4 regions of the Pectobacterium parvum genome follow, and region 1 is predicted to be linked to each of the others. Evidence: predicted binding sites of a transcription regulator. Region 1 holds the regulator's gene; each other region holds the start of a gene.
The links. Region 1 encodes Fur, which represses iron uptake genes when iron is present. Its sites were predicted from a motif close to ATAATAATGAGAACNACTATCAA; they were not measured.
Positions count from the first base shown of each region.

Region 1 (3,179 bases):
AGTACGAGTTCTCCCGTCTGAATCTCGAATACGCGATTATGTCCAAGCGTAAGCTGAATCAGTTGGTGGTGGAAAACGTCGTTGAAGGATGGGACGATCCGCGTATGCCGACCATCTCTGGTCTGCGTCGTCGTGGTTATAGCTCAGCCTCTATCCGTGAATTCTGTGTGCGCATCGGCGTAACGAAGCAGGACAACAACGTGGAAATGGCCGCGCTTGAGTCTTGCATCCGTGACGATCTGAATGAGAACGCTCCACGTGCCATGGCGGTGCTGGATCCGGTCAAAGTCGTGATCGAGAATCTGTCAGCCGAGCACGAAGAGTTTGTCGCGATGCCAAACCATCCGAACAAGCCAGAAATGGGTTCACGTCAGGTCGCATTCAGTCGCGAAGTTTACATCGATCGTGCTGACTTCCGTGAAGAAGCCAACAAACAGTACAAGCGTCTGGTGCTGGGTAAAGAAGTGCGCCTGCGTAATGCTTATGTGATCAAAGCAGAGCGCATTGAGAAAGACGAGCAGGGCGTTATCACTACGATTTACTGTAGCTATGATGCGGAAACGCTGAGCAAAGATCCGGCTGACGGCCGTAAAGTGAAAGGCGTTATCCACTGGGTTTCTGCGGCACACGCGGTACCAGCTGAATTCCGCTTGTACGATCGCCTGTTCAGTGTGGCTAATCCGGGTGCGGCAGAAGACTTCCTGTCGACGATTAATCCAGATTCACTGAAAATTACGCAAGGTTTTGTGGAAGCGAGCCTGGCGCAGGTAGAAGTAGAGAAAGCGTATCAGTTTGAGCGCGAAGGTTATTTCTGTGCTGACCGTGTTTACTCCAGTGCAGAACATCTGGTGTTTAACCGTACGGTTGGACTACGCGATACCTGGGTAGGCTAAGGCCACCAGTAAGAAGACAAAAATAAAACCGCCTAGGCGGTTTTATTTTTTCATGCGGTCGATTTATCGTGTGGAATCGTGCAGGGTTTCATCCTCTCGGCAATCCCCTTCACTGCAATGCCCAAAGAGATACAGACTGTGGTTGGACAGTTTGATGCCGTGTCTTTCTGCGATCTCGCGCTGACGTGCTTCGATATATTCATCGCGGAATTCAATGACTTTGCCACAGTCGAGGCAAATTAAGTGATCGTGATGATGCTGCTGCGTCAATTCAAAGACGGATTTGCCACCTTCGAAGTTATGACGGGTTACGATACCCGCATCATCAAACTGGTTGAGTACGCGATAGACGGTAGCAAGACCAATCTCTTCGCCCATATCAATCAGTTTCTTATATAAATCTTCCGCACTGACGTGATGGCAGACAGGGTCCTGTAACACTTCCAGTATTTTCAGTCTTGGAAGAGTGACTTTCAGGCCGGCCTTCTTTAATGCGGTATTGTTGTCAGTCATGCGGGTTTAATCCTGTTGCTTACTTATCAATGGAGGCTGCCTAGCCTATGACATCGGTCGGCTCAAAAAATGCAAAAGCGTCTCAATTATAGAACCGCGCATACAAAATGAAAACAAGCGAATGTTAACAATATTGTCCCCATTCACACTATTGGTATACAACGCAATTCGTTGTTGATGAATGAGGAAATGATGATGCACATACAAAGCCGATGGGATTATTGTACAGGTTTACTGATAGAAGTTAAAAAAATGTATCAATTATTATGAAAGGTTTTACCTATCAATGCTGTTTTGGCTCTGATAGGGATTATCAGAGCCAAAATGGCTTAACCAACCAGTTCTTTCAGGTTCAGCTCATCACTGATCTGTTTCACCCACGTTGTTACGCGTTCGCTGGTCAGTTCAGGCTGACGGTCTTCATCGATAGCCAAGCCGATGAAGTGATTGTCGTCGGCGAGTCCTTTAGAGGCTTCAAAGTAATAGCCCTCTGTTGGCCAGTGACCGACAATCGTCGCGCCGCGCGGCTCAATAATGTCACGGATGGTGCCCATGGCATCACAGAAGTATTCTGCATAGTCTTCCTGGTCGCCGCAGCCAAACAGGGCAACCAATTTTCCTGTGAAATCCACTTCTTCCAGCGACGGGAAGAAGTCATCCCAATCGCACTGCGCTTCACCGTAATACCAGGTTGGAATACCGAGCAGCAGAATATCGAAACCTTCGAGGTCTTCTTTGCTGCTTTTGGCGATGTCATGAACATCAGCGACGTTGGTGCCTAACTGCTGTTGAATCGTTTTGGCGATGTTTTCTGTGTTGCCAGTATCACTGCCAAAGAATATTCCGATGAGTGCCATGAATTGAATAACCTCTTGATTCCTAATGGTATGGTGTAATATTTCACCCACTTATCTGTTAATAATAACAGACACTCACATCGGGAGAAACTCGTATCGGTAAGGATGCGTAAATCAAGAGTGTGTGAAATGCGAGGTAAGTAAGAAAACGAAACGTATCTCTGCTTGATGCTAAATTCCCCATAATGAATAGGGATTATGTTATTGTCTGAGACTCAGTACACATTCCCTTAATAGCGTTATGGTTATTTATTTGTAACGGCGTTTCATTTTTTATGAATGTATTTTTTATTTTATGGTTTGTTTCTATTGTAATTAAAAGCAGGCTTTTGTTTGTGAAGAATAAAAATAACGTAACGGTACATTGTTATTCGTGGGAATTAAAATACGCACAAAAGATAATGTTTTTATAAAATTTAAAATCTGTAACATTTTGCGGGAATATTCTTAGCAAATGGAAATAAGAACTATAACCATTTGCAGCTGAAACGATGCAAATCTATAAAAGGTAGTTTTATTCTTTTGATGTTAAAGAATAAAATGAAATGTCATTCAAACTACTTTGTCACCTAGTAGCCTGTCCATGTTAACGCCCGCAGGACGTGGGCTGGCGGCACATTCTCTTGCAAGCCTATGATTAAATGACTTATATCTATAAAAATAGGTAGGCTTATTCTCAGTATGAAAAATTATATTAATAAATATAGCGAGAACGCTAAATATTCTCTGTATTTAGCCGATGAGTTAGCGTGGTTTTTGAGTTTTCAACTCGGTGAAATGTGAACGCTAGGGAGAAGTGACCTGTTTCATGGTGTGAATTTTCTGATTCATATCGGTTGATTAGCGATAAAAATCTTTTTAACCATTTTCCTGATTTGGAGTGAGCTATGAAACTTATAAAAAATATTGCCATCAG
Region 1 covers NZ_CP087392.1:1,474,121-1,477,299, forward strand. The annotation lists gene glnS (glutamine--tRNA ligase) at 1-893, shown strand, start outside; gene fur (ferric iron uptake transcriptional regulator) at 957-1,406, opposite strand; gene fldA (flavodoxin FldA) at 1,736-2,263, opposite strand; gene LOZ86_RS06615 (methyl-accepting chemotaxis protein) at 3,151-3,179, shown strand, end outside.

Region 2 (3,179 bases), 330 kb from region 1:
AGATTCTTGGCCCACTGCTCACCAGCGCCCTGACGAATAGCAACGCTGTCGCGCCAGCGATCCTATACAGCGCAACAGCACTTTTCATCGCGGCAGGGCTCTGCTTCCCCTACCGTCGTTCATTACCCTAACCCCGGAGAACCCATGCCATACGTCAACATCAAAATCACCAATGAAGGCGTCACCGCTGAACAAAAACGTCAATTGATTGAGGGCGTGACCCAGTTGCTGGTCGATGTGCTAAACAAAAACCCCAAAACCACCGTGGTGGTGATTGATGAGGTCGAAACGGACAACTGGGGAATCGGCGGCGTGCCGGTGACGGAGTTGAGGAAGGTCAGCAAGTAAGAAAGCGAGTGATAAAGAGTGGAAAGGTGCCACGCTATTCTGACGTAATAATCGGTGGCACCCGTTTTATATCCCCAACATCGTATCAATCAGCAGATACATATTGAGAGAAACTACCAGCACGACAATGAGTTGCCCGATGCGCTGAACCCATTTGCCGTTGACCATCGTCCCCATCAGTTCACGATTTCCGGTGAAGGACAGCAAGGGAACCAGCGCCAGCGCAATGCCGAAGCTCAGCACGACCTGACTTAATACCAGCACCCGTGTCGGGTCCATGCCAGACAGGATTACGATAAACGACGGCAGCATCGTGACAGTGCGGCGTACCCAAAGCGGGATATGGAAACGCACGAATCCCTGCATCACCACTTGACCCGCCAGCGTACCGACGACGGTAGAGGACAGGCCAGCAGCCACCAGACTCAGACCGAAAATAACCGCAGCGGCTTTACCCAATAGCGGCTCCAGCGTGAGATAGGCTTTATCCAGATCGGCAATATCCTGATTACCACTGAAATGGAACGCCGCCGCTGCCGTCGCCATCATGGCCAGATTGACGAATCCAGCGATGGTCATCGCAATCGCGACATCGACTTTCGTTGCCGAATAACGCTCGGCACGGGTATGGCTACCTTCATGCTGCGTCAAAGAGGAGTGAAGGTAAATCACATGCGGCATAATGGTCGCCCCCAACACGCCTGCGGCCAGCAGCACGGCATCGGAGGTCGGCAGGCTAGGGATTGCCATGCCTTTGGCTAACGCGGACAACTCAGGCTGAGAGAAGACCAGTTCGACAATATACGCCGCGGCAACAAACAGCAGCAGACCGCCGATCACCATCTCCAGTGGCTTCTGCCCGCGCTGTTGCAGCATTAAAATCAGGAAGGTTGCAATAGCGGTGAGGATCGCGCCTTCCAGCAGCGACACGCCCAAGAGCAATTTGAAACCAATCGCCGCGCCGATAAATTCGGCCAGATCGGTCGCCATCGCAATAATTTCGGCCTGTACCCAATACGCCCAAACGGCCGGACGCGGAAAGCGATCGCGAATATGTTCCGCCAGATTCTTACCCGTTGCGATCCCCAATTTGGCGGACAGCAATTGGATCAGCATCGCCATCAGGTTCGCCCACACCACTACCCACAGCAGCGTATAGCCATAGGCCGCGCCGGACTGGATGTTAGTGGCAAAGTTACCCGGATCGATATAACCAATCGCCGCGATAAACGCCGGCCCCATCAGAGAAAGTTTAACCTTCCTTGATGTGCGGCTTGTTGACTCAATAGCACGGCTACCCGGCATAGTATGACCCTTCTAACACTGGTGTTATATTACTCTCACAAAAACGATAATGATTATCAAGTGCATTTAGAGTGGTAATACCAATTCTTTTGATAGCTAATGATGATGAGTCATTCAAAACCTAAAAAACATCTTTTTTATCAAACAAATCTTAACAAAATGTACACTAAATAATTCAGTATGATGGGGATATAAACAAAAAACCCCATGCGGTGAGCACGGGGTTTGGAATGAAGATACATTGCACATGATGGTGCGTAGAAAGCAAATAGCACGTAAAAGCAGAAAGAATCAGTCTTGTGCTTTTGATACCGCGACCATCGCCGGACGTAGCAAACGACCGTTCAGCGTATAGCCTTTTTGCATGACCATCATGACATGGTTCGGCTGGTGATCGGCCGAAGGTAGCATCGTCATTGCCTGATGCACTTCTGGGTTAAACGGTACGCCTACATCCCCCACAACCTCGATGCCAAACTTGCGTACAGCATCCAGCAACGATTTCAGCGTCAGTTCAACACCTTCAATCATCGCGGCCAGCGATTCGTTGGATTTGTCCGCCGTATCCAGCGCACGTTCCAGATTATCGATCACTGGCAGCATTTCGCTGGCAAATTTCTCTACCGCAAATTTATGCGCTTTCTCGACATCCATTTCCGCACGGCGGCGAATGTTATCGGCTTCAGCACGGACGCGAAGCATATTGTCACGTTCACGCTGTTGCAGTTCGCTCAACTGGGCTTCCAGCTCGGCGATGCGCGCATCACGCGGGTCAGCTACGTCTGCCGTCTCTGGCGTGGCATCCGCTTGCTGCCCTTTTGCTGCTTCCTTTTGATCCAGGACTTGCTCGTCAGGCGTTTTCTGTTCTTTACTACTCATGAAATTCTCCGCGGTTTAGCATTAATCTCGCTAGTTGCTTATTATGGGGATCAAAATCGGGGATTCAAGGGAACCAGTCATATATTGGTTCCCGCCGCTGCCGATACACCACGCTGAGGACAAAAAACAGCAATGAACACACCGCTTACAATGAACAGGCCGTTTAATTGTATTGGCATTGTCGGCCATCCGCGCCACCCAACGGCGCTAGCCACGCATGAGATGCTTTATCACTGGCTCACCGACAAAGGTTACTCGGTTCTGATCGAGCAACAGATCGCCCGCGAACTGAATCTGAAAGACGCACCGACAGCGAGCCTTGCCGACATCGGCCAGCAGGCAGATTTAGCGGTTGTTGTTGGCGGTGACGGCAACATGCTCGGCGCAGCGCGAGTGTTGTCGCGCTATGACATCAAGGTGATCGGTGTGAACCGTGGCAACCTCGGTTTTCTGACCGATCTCGATCCTGATCAAGCGCAGCAGCAGCTTTCTGACGTTCTCGACGGCCATTACTTAAGTGAACAGCGCTTCATGCTGGAAGCGCACGTTTGCCGCGCAAACCAGCAGGACAGCATCAGTACCGCCATTAACGAAGTGGTGCTGCACCCTGGGAAAGTCGCACATATGATTGAATTTGAAGTCTATAT
Region 2 covers NZ_CP087392.1:1,140,438-1,143,616, reverse strand. The annotation lists gene LOZ86_RS05110 (MFS transporter) at 1-131, shown strand, start outside; gene LOZ86_RS05105 (2-hydroxymuconate tautomerase family protein) at 145-348, shown strand; gene LOZ86_RS05100 (Nramp family divalent metal transporter) at 415-1,653, opposite strand; gene grpE (nucleotide exchange factor GrpE) at 1,945-2,532, opposite strand; gene nadK (NAD(+) kinase) at 2,683-3,179, shown strand, end outside.
Region 2: a site for Fur is predicted at 1,691-1,713, ahead of LOZ86_RS05100 (Nramp family divalent metal transporter). Genes of this name have one in related genera too.

Region 3 (3,179 bases), 1.2 Mb from region 1:
GCGTGGCGATTTTCAGGTGCAACTGGTGCATGAATGGCTAGTGACGGCATTGGCAGACAGCACGCCGCAGCCTGCCACTGGCGAATCCTGGTATCTGCTGGGGCACTGTACGGAAACCACGGCGCTGCCGATCAGCACGAAACAGTGGTCCGACATTTTCTCGCGCTTTGGTGCCAAATTGGAGAATGTCAGCGTTGGCTGCTGCGGCATGGCGGGAACCTACGGGCATGAAACCAAGAACCTCGCTAACTCGCAGGGAATCTATGCGCTTTCCTGGCAGCAGGTGTTGCAGAAGTTACCGCAGAAACGCTGCCTGACTACGGGCTATTCATGCCGTAGTCAGGTGAAACGCATGGAAGGTAGCGCATTGCGCCATCCGCTACAGGCCTTGCTGGAGATTATTTAATGCTATGGAAACGACAGGTTACGCTTGAGCAACTTAACGAACCGAGCCAAACATGTATGGTGGGTCATGTCGGTATTCGTTATACCTATATCGCGGAGGATTATCTGGAAGCGGTGATGCCGGTGGATTCTCGCACGCGTCAGCCATTTGGCTTATTGCACGGCGGTGCATCTGTTGTGCTGGCGGAATCGCTGGGCTCTGTCGCGGGCTATCTGTGTTCTGAGGGCGATCAGCAGGTGGTGGGGCTTGAAATCAATGCCAACCATCTGCGAGCCGTGCGCGAAGGGGAAGTGCGGGGCGTGTGTCGTGCGCTTCACGTTGGCCGCCGTAGTCAGGTGTGGCAGATTGAGATTTTTGATAACCAGAATCGCCTGTGCTGCATTTCACGTCTGACGACGTCGGTCATTACGCCGTAAACATCAAGCACGAAACCAGATTGCTGGCCGGTCTGGTTTCGTGGTTCTGGGAAAACACTGTTCTCAAGAAAACATTGCTCTTCAGGGGAGAAACAGCACACGCTTAACGAAATCCGTCTGAAACGCGGTTGCTTTATCCCACGAGCCTTGCATGCTTAACTGATGGCAAATCGACTTCAGCGTGTTACGGGCAAAGTAGTAGCTTTGCACTCGAAAGAGTTGGCAACGCCCTTCATTATTAATCTCTTTAATCAACCGATTGTGCAGCTTGACCAGCGCATGCAGATAGCTGTCGTCATCGCCATTTCTCAAACAGAGTTCAACCATGTCCATGCAGGCGTTATGATAGCGACGTAAATGGTCAATATTGCTTCCCGGACGGTTCAGGCGAGCTTCCGCCATATAGAAATCAACGGTAGCATCGCGAATCTGAAATTTATATTCGTCAATTTGGTGGTGCAGCCAGGCATTCATGGAAAGCATGGTTATCGACCCTGAATATTAAATGATAATCATTATCATATTAATAAAAAAGGCCATGATCAATGGGTAAAATGTGCTTTAGCGTTAAAAGTCCGATCGGAAATCACATAAATCTTCATATACCTTCCCTCTTTTACAAATAGGTATCGTCGATAAATGTTATAATAATGATAACGAGATGATAATTTTCACCTTCCCGAAAGGGACAGGGGTGATGAATTTAATTCATTTATTATCAATTGGTTAGTTGATTTTTTGCCGCATTGTTTGACGCGTCAGAGACGTGTAAAATAGCGCTATTGGCTCGTTAAAAACCGAAATGTTACGAATAGCCCTGCGAAACAAGAGGTTGAAGCTAGTTTCATTATCACTAACATTAGGGGAAACCAGCCTAAAACTGGTACCACACGCAATGAGGTATTCCATATGCAAGCGGAAAATGTAGGGACGTTTTCACTGGATGAAAATGTCTGGCAAGGATTGACGCTGACCGACAGCGCCGTGAAGCAGATTAAGAATCTGATGAAGCAGGATGACGCCGTGCAAGGACTACGGCTCGGCGTTAAACAGTCAGGCTGTGCAGGGTTTGGCTATGTGCTGGATCTGGTACAAGAGTTCGAGACCGACGATTTGGTGTTCGAACGTGATGGCGCAAAACTGTATGTCCCCTTGAAGGCGATGCCTTTCATTGACGGCACAGAACTTGATTTCGTCCGTGAAGGGCTGAATCAGATATTCAAGTTTAATAATCCCAGAGCGCAGCATGCTTGTGGATGTGGCGAAAGCTTTGGCATTTAAGTGATGAAAAATTATGGCACGTAGCACGGTAGATGTACCTGATGATGTCCAGATCTGGATGGGTGATGGACGCTATAAAGAAGGTTTCTTCACGCAGCTGGAAACCGATGAGCTGGCGCACGGCATCAACGAAGATGTCGTACGGGCGATCTCGGCGAAGCGTAACGAACCTGAGTGGATGCTGGAATTCCGTCTCAATGCCTTCAAAGCGTGGCTGGAGATGGAAGAACCACATTGGCTGAAAGCCCATTACGAGAAACTGGACTACCAGGACTATAGCTATTATTCCGCGCCTTCCTGCGGTAACTGCGATGACAGCTGCGGCTCTGAGCCCGGTGCCAAGCAGCAATCCGGGATTACGGACGTGAATAATTACCTGACCAGCGAAGTAGAGAATGCGTTTAATCAGCTGGGTGTTCCTGTCCGTGAAGGCAAAAAAGTCGCGGTCGACGCGATTTTCGACTCCGTTTCTGTTGCGACCACGTATCGGCATGAGCTGGCTGAAAAAGGCATTATTTTCTGCTCATTCAGCGAAGCGATTCAGGAACATCCCGATCTGGTGCGTCAGTATCTCGGTACGGTCGTCCCGGCGAACGACAACTTCTTTGCGGCGCTGAACTCGGCGGTTGCCTCCGACGGCACGTTTGTGTACATCCCGAAAGGCGTACGCTGCCCGATGGAACTGTCGACGTATTTCCGCATCAACGCCGCGAAAACCGGTCAGTTCGAGCGTACGATCCTGATCGCCGATGACGACAGCTACGTCAGCTACATCGAAGGCTGTTCCGCGCCTGTTCGTGACACCTACCAGCTGCACGCCGCCGTGGTGGAAGTCATCATCAACAAGAATGCCGAAGTGAAATACTCCACGGTGCAGAACTGGTTCTCCGGTAAAGATGACGCAGAAGGCGGGATTCTGAACTTCGTGACCAAGCGCGCGCTGTGTGCAGGCGAGCATTCAAAAATGTCATGGACGCAGTCAGAAACTGGCTCCGCGATCACCTGGAAATACCCGAGCGTTATTCTGCGCGGTGACTACTCTGTCGGCGAGTTCTTCTCTGTCGCGTTGACCAACG
Region 3 covers NZ_CP087392.1:2,721,691-2,724,869, reverse strand. The annotation lists gene ydiJ (D-2-hydroxyglutarate dehydrogenase YdiJ) at 1-406, shown strand, start outside; gene LOZ86_RS12315 (hotdog fold thioesterase) at 406-822, shown strand; gene LOZ86_RS12310 (hypothetical protein) at 904-1,305, opposite strand; gene sufA (Fe-S cluster assembly scaffold SufA) at 1,732-2,103, shown strand; gene sufB (Fe-S cluster assembly protein SufB) at 2,117-3,179, shown strand, end outside.
Region 3: a site for Fur is predicted at 1,455-1,477, ahead of sufA (Fe-S cluster assembly scaffold SufA). Genes of this name have one in related genera too.

Region 4 (3,179 bases), 240 kb from region 1:
CGCCCGATGGGGCGTTTTACCTGTTGCCGAAAATTCACGGTGTGCGTGACGATAATGCGCTGGCATTGCGTCTGCTTGATGCGGGCGTCGCGACGGTTCCGGGAAGCGCATTTGGTGTTCCGGGTCACCTGCGTGTGTCTTTCGCTACCGATTTGGCGGTTTTGGTCGAAGGGTGCAGACGGATTGTCACCGCGCTGGAGGCAAGCGAATGATCGTCTCGCTCCTGCTGGCGCTGTTGCCTATCGCGCTACTGATCGTGTTGGGATCGTGGTTACGTCAGCGCGCTTTTCTGACGGCGGCATTTTGGCCACAGGCTGAAAGGCTGGGTTATTACCTTCTGCTTCCCGCACTATTTCTGCATGGGCTGGCGACAGCGCGTCTGGATGGCGTGCCGGTAGCGGCGATGATCCTGACGCTGGTGTGCTCGACGCTGGCTGTCGCTGTCGGACTAGTCGCAGTACGCCGCTTCTTTCCCGTTGATGATGCGGCGTTTACCTCGATATTTCAGGGCGGCGTCCGTTTTAATAACTACGTTGGCGTGTCTGCCGCTGCCGTGCTATTTGGTGCACACGGTGTGGCGCTTGCTGCCGTCGCGAACGCGGCGATTGTGCCGACGGTCAATATTCTCTGTGTCTTGATTTTCGCCCGCTACGGCAATACCGGGACGCCGTCATTCAAGAATATCGTGCGGCTGCTGGCGCTAAACCCGCTGGTGGTGGCCTGTGCCATCGGTATTACTTTGCAGATTACCGGGTTAGGGTTGCCGCCGGGGATTGAACCAGTAATGAAATCATTGGGACAGGCGTCGCTGCCGCTCGGGCTGCTGTGCGTGGGCGCGGCGCTGGATTTCTCTGCCGCGCGTAGCTGGCTGCGCCCTGTAGTGATTGCATCATGCGCGAAATTTATTGCGATGCCGCTGGTGACGATCGTCGCCTGCCACCTCTTTGGTTTGTCTGGCCCAGCGGCGATTGCCGCACTGCTGTTTCAGGCGCTGCCGACGGCATCGTCGTCTTACATTATGGCTCGTCAGCTGGGTGGCGATGCGCCATTGATGGCGGGCATCATTGCGGTTCAGACACTGGTGGCGGGCATTGCGCTGCCGATTGCCGTCCTTGGGCTGAGTGGACTGTTATAAATTCCTCGAATGTTCTTTTTGTAACAATGCCTTGTTAACAATATGGTGATTTGTTCTTTTCTATCTATTTGTATTTTAAATGAATTAATCCTTGCGTTGAAATGACAATAATAATGCGTATAGTTATCATTTACTTTTCTGTGCAAATGTTGACAAGAAACGCCTCAGCATCTCGCCAAAATCACCATCAGTTAACCGAGGATATACCATGTCTTTTAGAGTTACTCGCGCCGAAAAAACGCGCGTTTGTGATTCTTCGCTGGCCGGAGTAAAACCATTCGGAGTCTCTCTTCTCGCCCTGTTGATCTCAGCCTCTTTCCTACCTGCTCAGGCCGCTGCCGAAGAAAACCCGGCTTCAGGTGATACGCTCGTCGTTAGCGCTAATGCCAATGCCAGCGCGGAAGCCAGCGATCCGCAGGATTACAGCGTGAAAGTGACTAACGCCGGAACGAAGATGACGCTGACACCGCGTGATATCCCACAGTCGGTGAGCGTCATCAGCCAGCAGCGTATCGAAGATCAGGGCTTGCAGACGATTGGTGAGGTGATGGCGAACACGACGGGTGTGTCTTCTAAAATTATCGACTCCGAACGTGTGACGTATTTCGCGCGTGGCTTCCGCATCACTAACTACCTGTTCGACGATATTCCAACGGTGGTGAATGAAATTTGGGATTTTGGTGATTCAGGCTCAGACACGGCGATTTACGATCGTATTGAGGTGGTGCGTGGGGCGACTGGGTTAATGACCGGAACGGGCAACCCTTCTGCCGCGGTAAACATGGTGCGTAAGCATGCGGACAGCCGCGAGTTCAAAGGCTCGGTATCCGGCAGCTACGGGTCGTGGGATAAACAGCGGATGGTGACCGATCTGTCCGCGCCGCTGACGGAGTCCGGTAATGTGCGTGGGCGCGTCATTGCGGGCTATCAGGATAACGACACCTGGCTCGACCGTTACCACAGCCGCAAAAAATTCGTCTACGGCGTGATTGATGCCGATGTGACCGATTCGACGACGCTCTCCCTCGGTTATGATTATCAGGAAGCCAATACCGATAGCCCAACGTGGGGCGGATTGCCGACGTGGTTCACTGACGGCAGCCGTACGCATTTCGGACGTAGTTTTAACTCCGCACCGAACTGGAGCTACTCCGATAAAACATCGAGAAAAGTCTTTGCCGATCTGACTCAACGTTTTGATAACGGCTGGCAGGTGCGTATGAACGGGACGCATGGTGAAACCAACTTCGATTCCAAACTGATGTATGCCAATGGTTTCCCAGATAAAGATACCGGAATATTGGTTGATCCGTTCGGCGGTAATGTCGGTGCTTACGGTGGATGGAATAAAGGCACTCGTAAAGTTGATGCGATTGACACTTACGCCTCAGGCCCGTTCGAGCTACTGGGACGCCAGCATGAGTTGGTGATAGGTGGCAGCTACAGTCGACAACGCAGTCAGTTCTATAATACGCAAGCCACGATCAGCCCGACAGATATGGGCAATTACTACAATTGGAATGGCAACATTGCCGATCCTACATGGGGATCTTGGGTTAATGGGACTTTTGTGGGGGGAGTTTGGGCGGATTATGAACACTCAACCACGCGCCAAAAATCGCTCTATACCTCAGCCCGTTTCTCTCTGGCTGATCCGCTGCACCTGATTACTGGTGCGCGTTATACCGACTGGAGCATCATTGGTTCGACGGGGGATACCAGCAATAATCGCGTCACGCCTTATGTGGGTCTGGTGTATGACATCGACGATACCTGGTCGGCGTACGCCAGCTATACCGATATCTTCCAACCGCAAACGTATAAAGATAGTAATAAAAAATATCTGTCTCCAACGACGGGTAAAAACTACGAAACGGGTGTTAAAGGAGACTGGTATAACAGTCGCCTGACAGCATCGGTATCCGTTTTCCGCATTGAGCAGGATAACGTAGGGCAATCAACGGGAATCGCGATTCCTGGCGGTGGCGGAGAATTTGCCTATCGTTCAGTTGATGGTGTCGTCAGCAAAGGGATCGAATTTGAA
Region 4 covers NZ_CP087392.1:1,235,083-1,238,261, forward strand. The annotation lists gene LOZ86_RS05495 (pyridoxal phosphate-dependent aminotransferase) at 1-212, shown strand, start outside; gene LOZ86_RS05500 (AEC family transporter) at 209-1,135, shown strand; gene fhuE (ferric-rhodotorulic acid/ferric-coprogen receptor FhuE) at 1,344-3,179, shown strand, end outside.
Region 4: a site for Fur is predicted at 1,243-1,265, ahead of fhuE (ferric-rhodotorulic acid/ferric-coprogen receptor FhuE). Genes of this name have one in related genera too.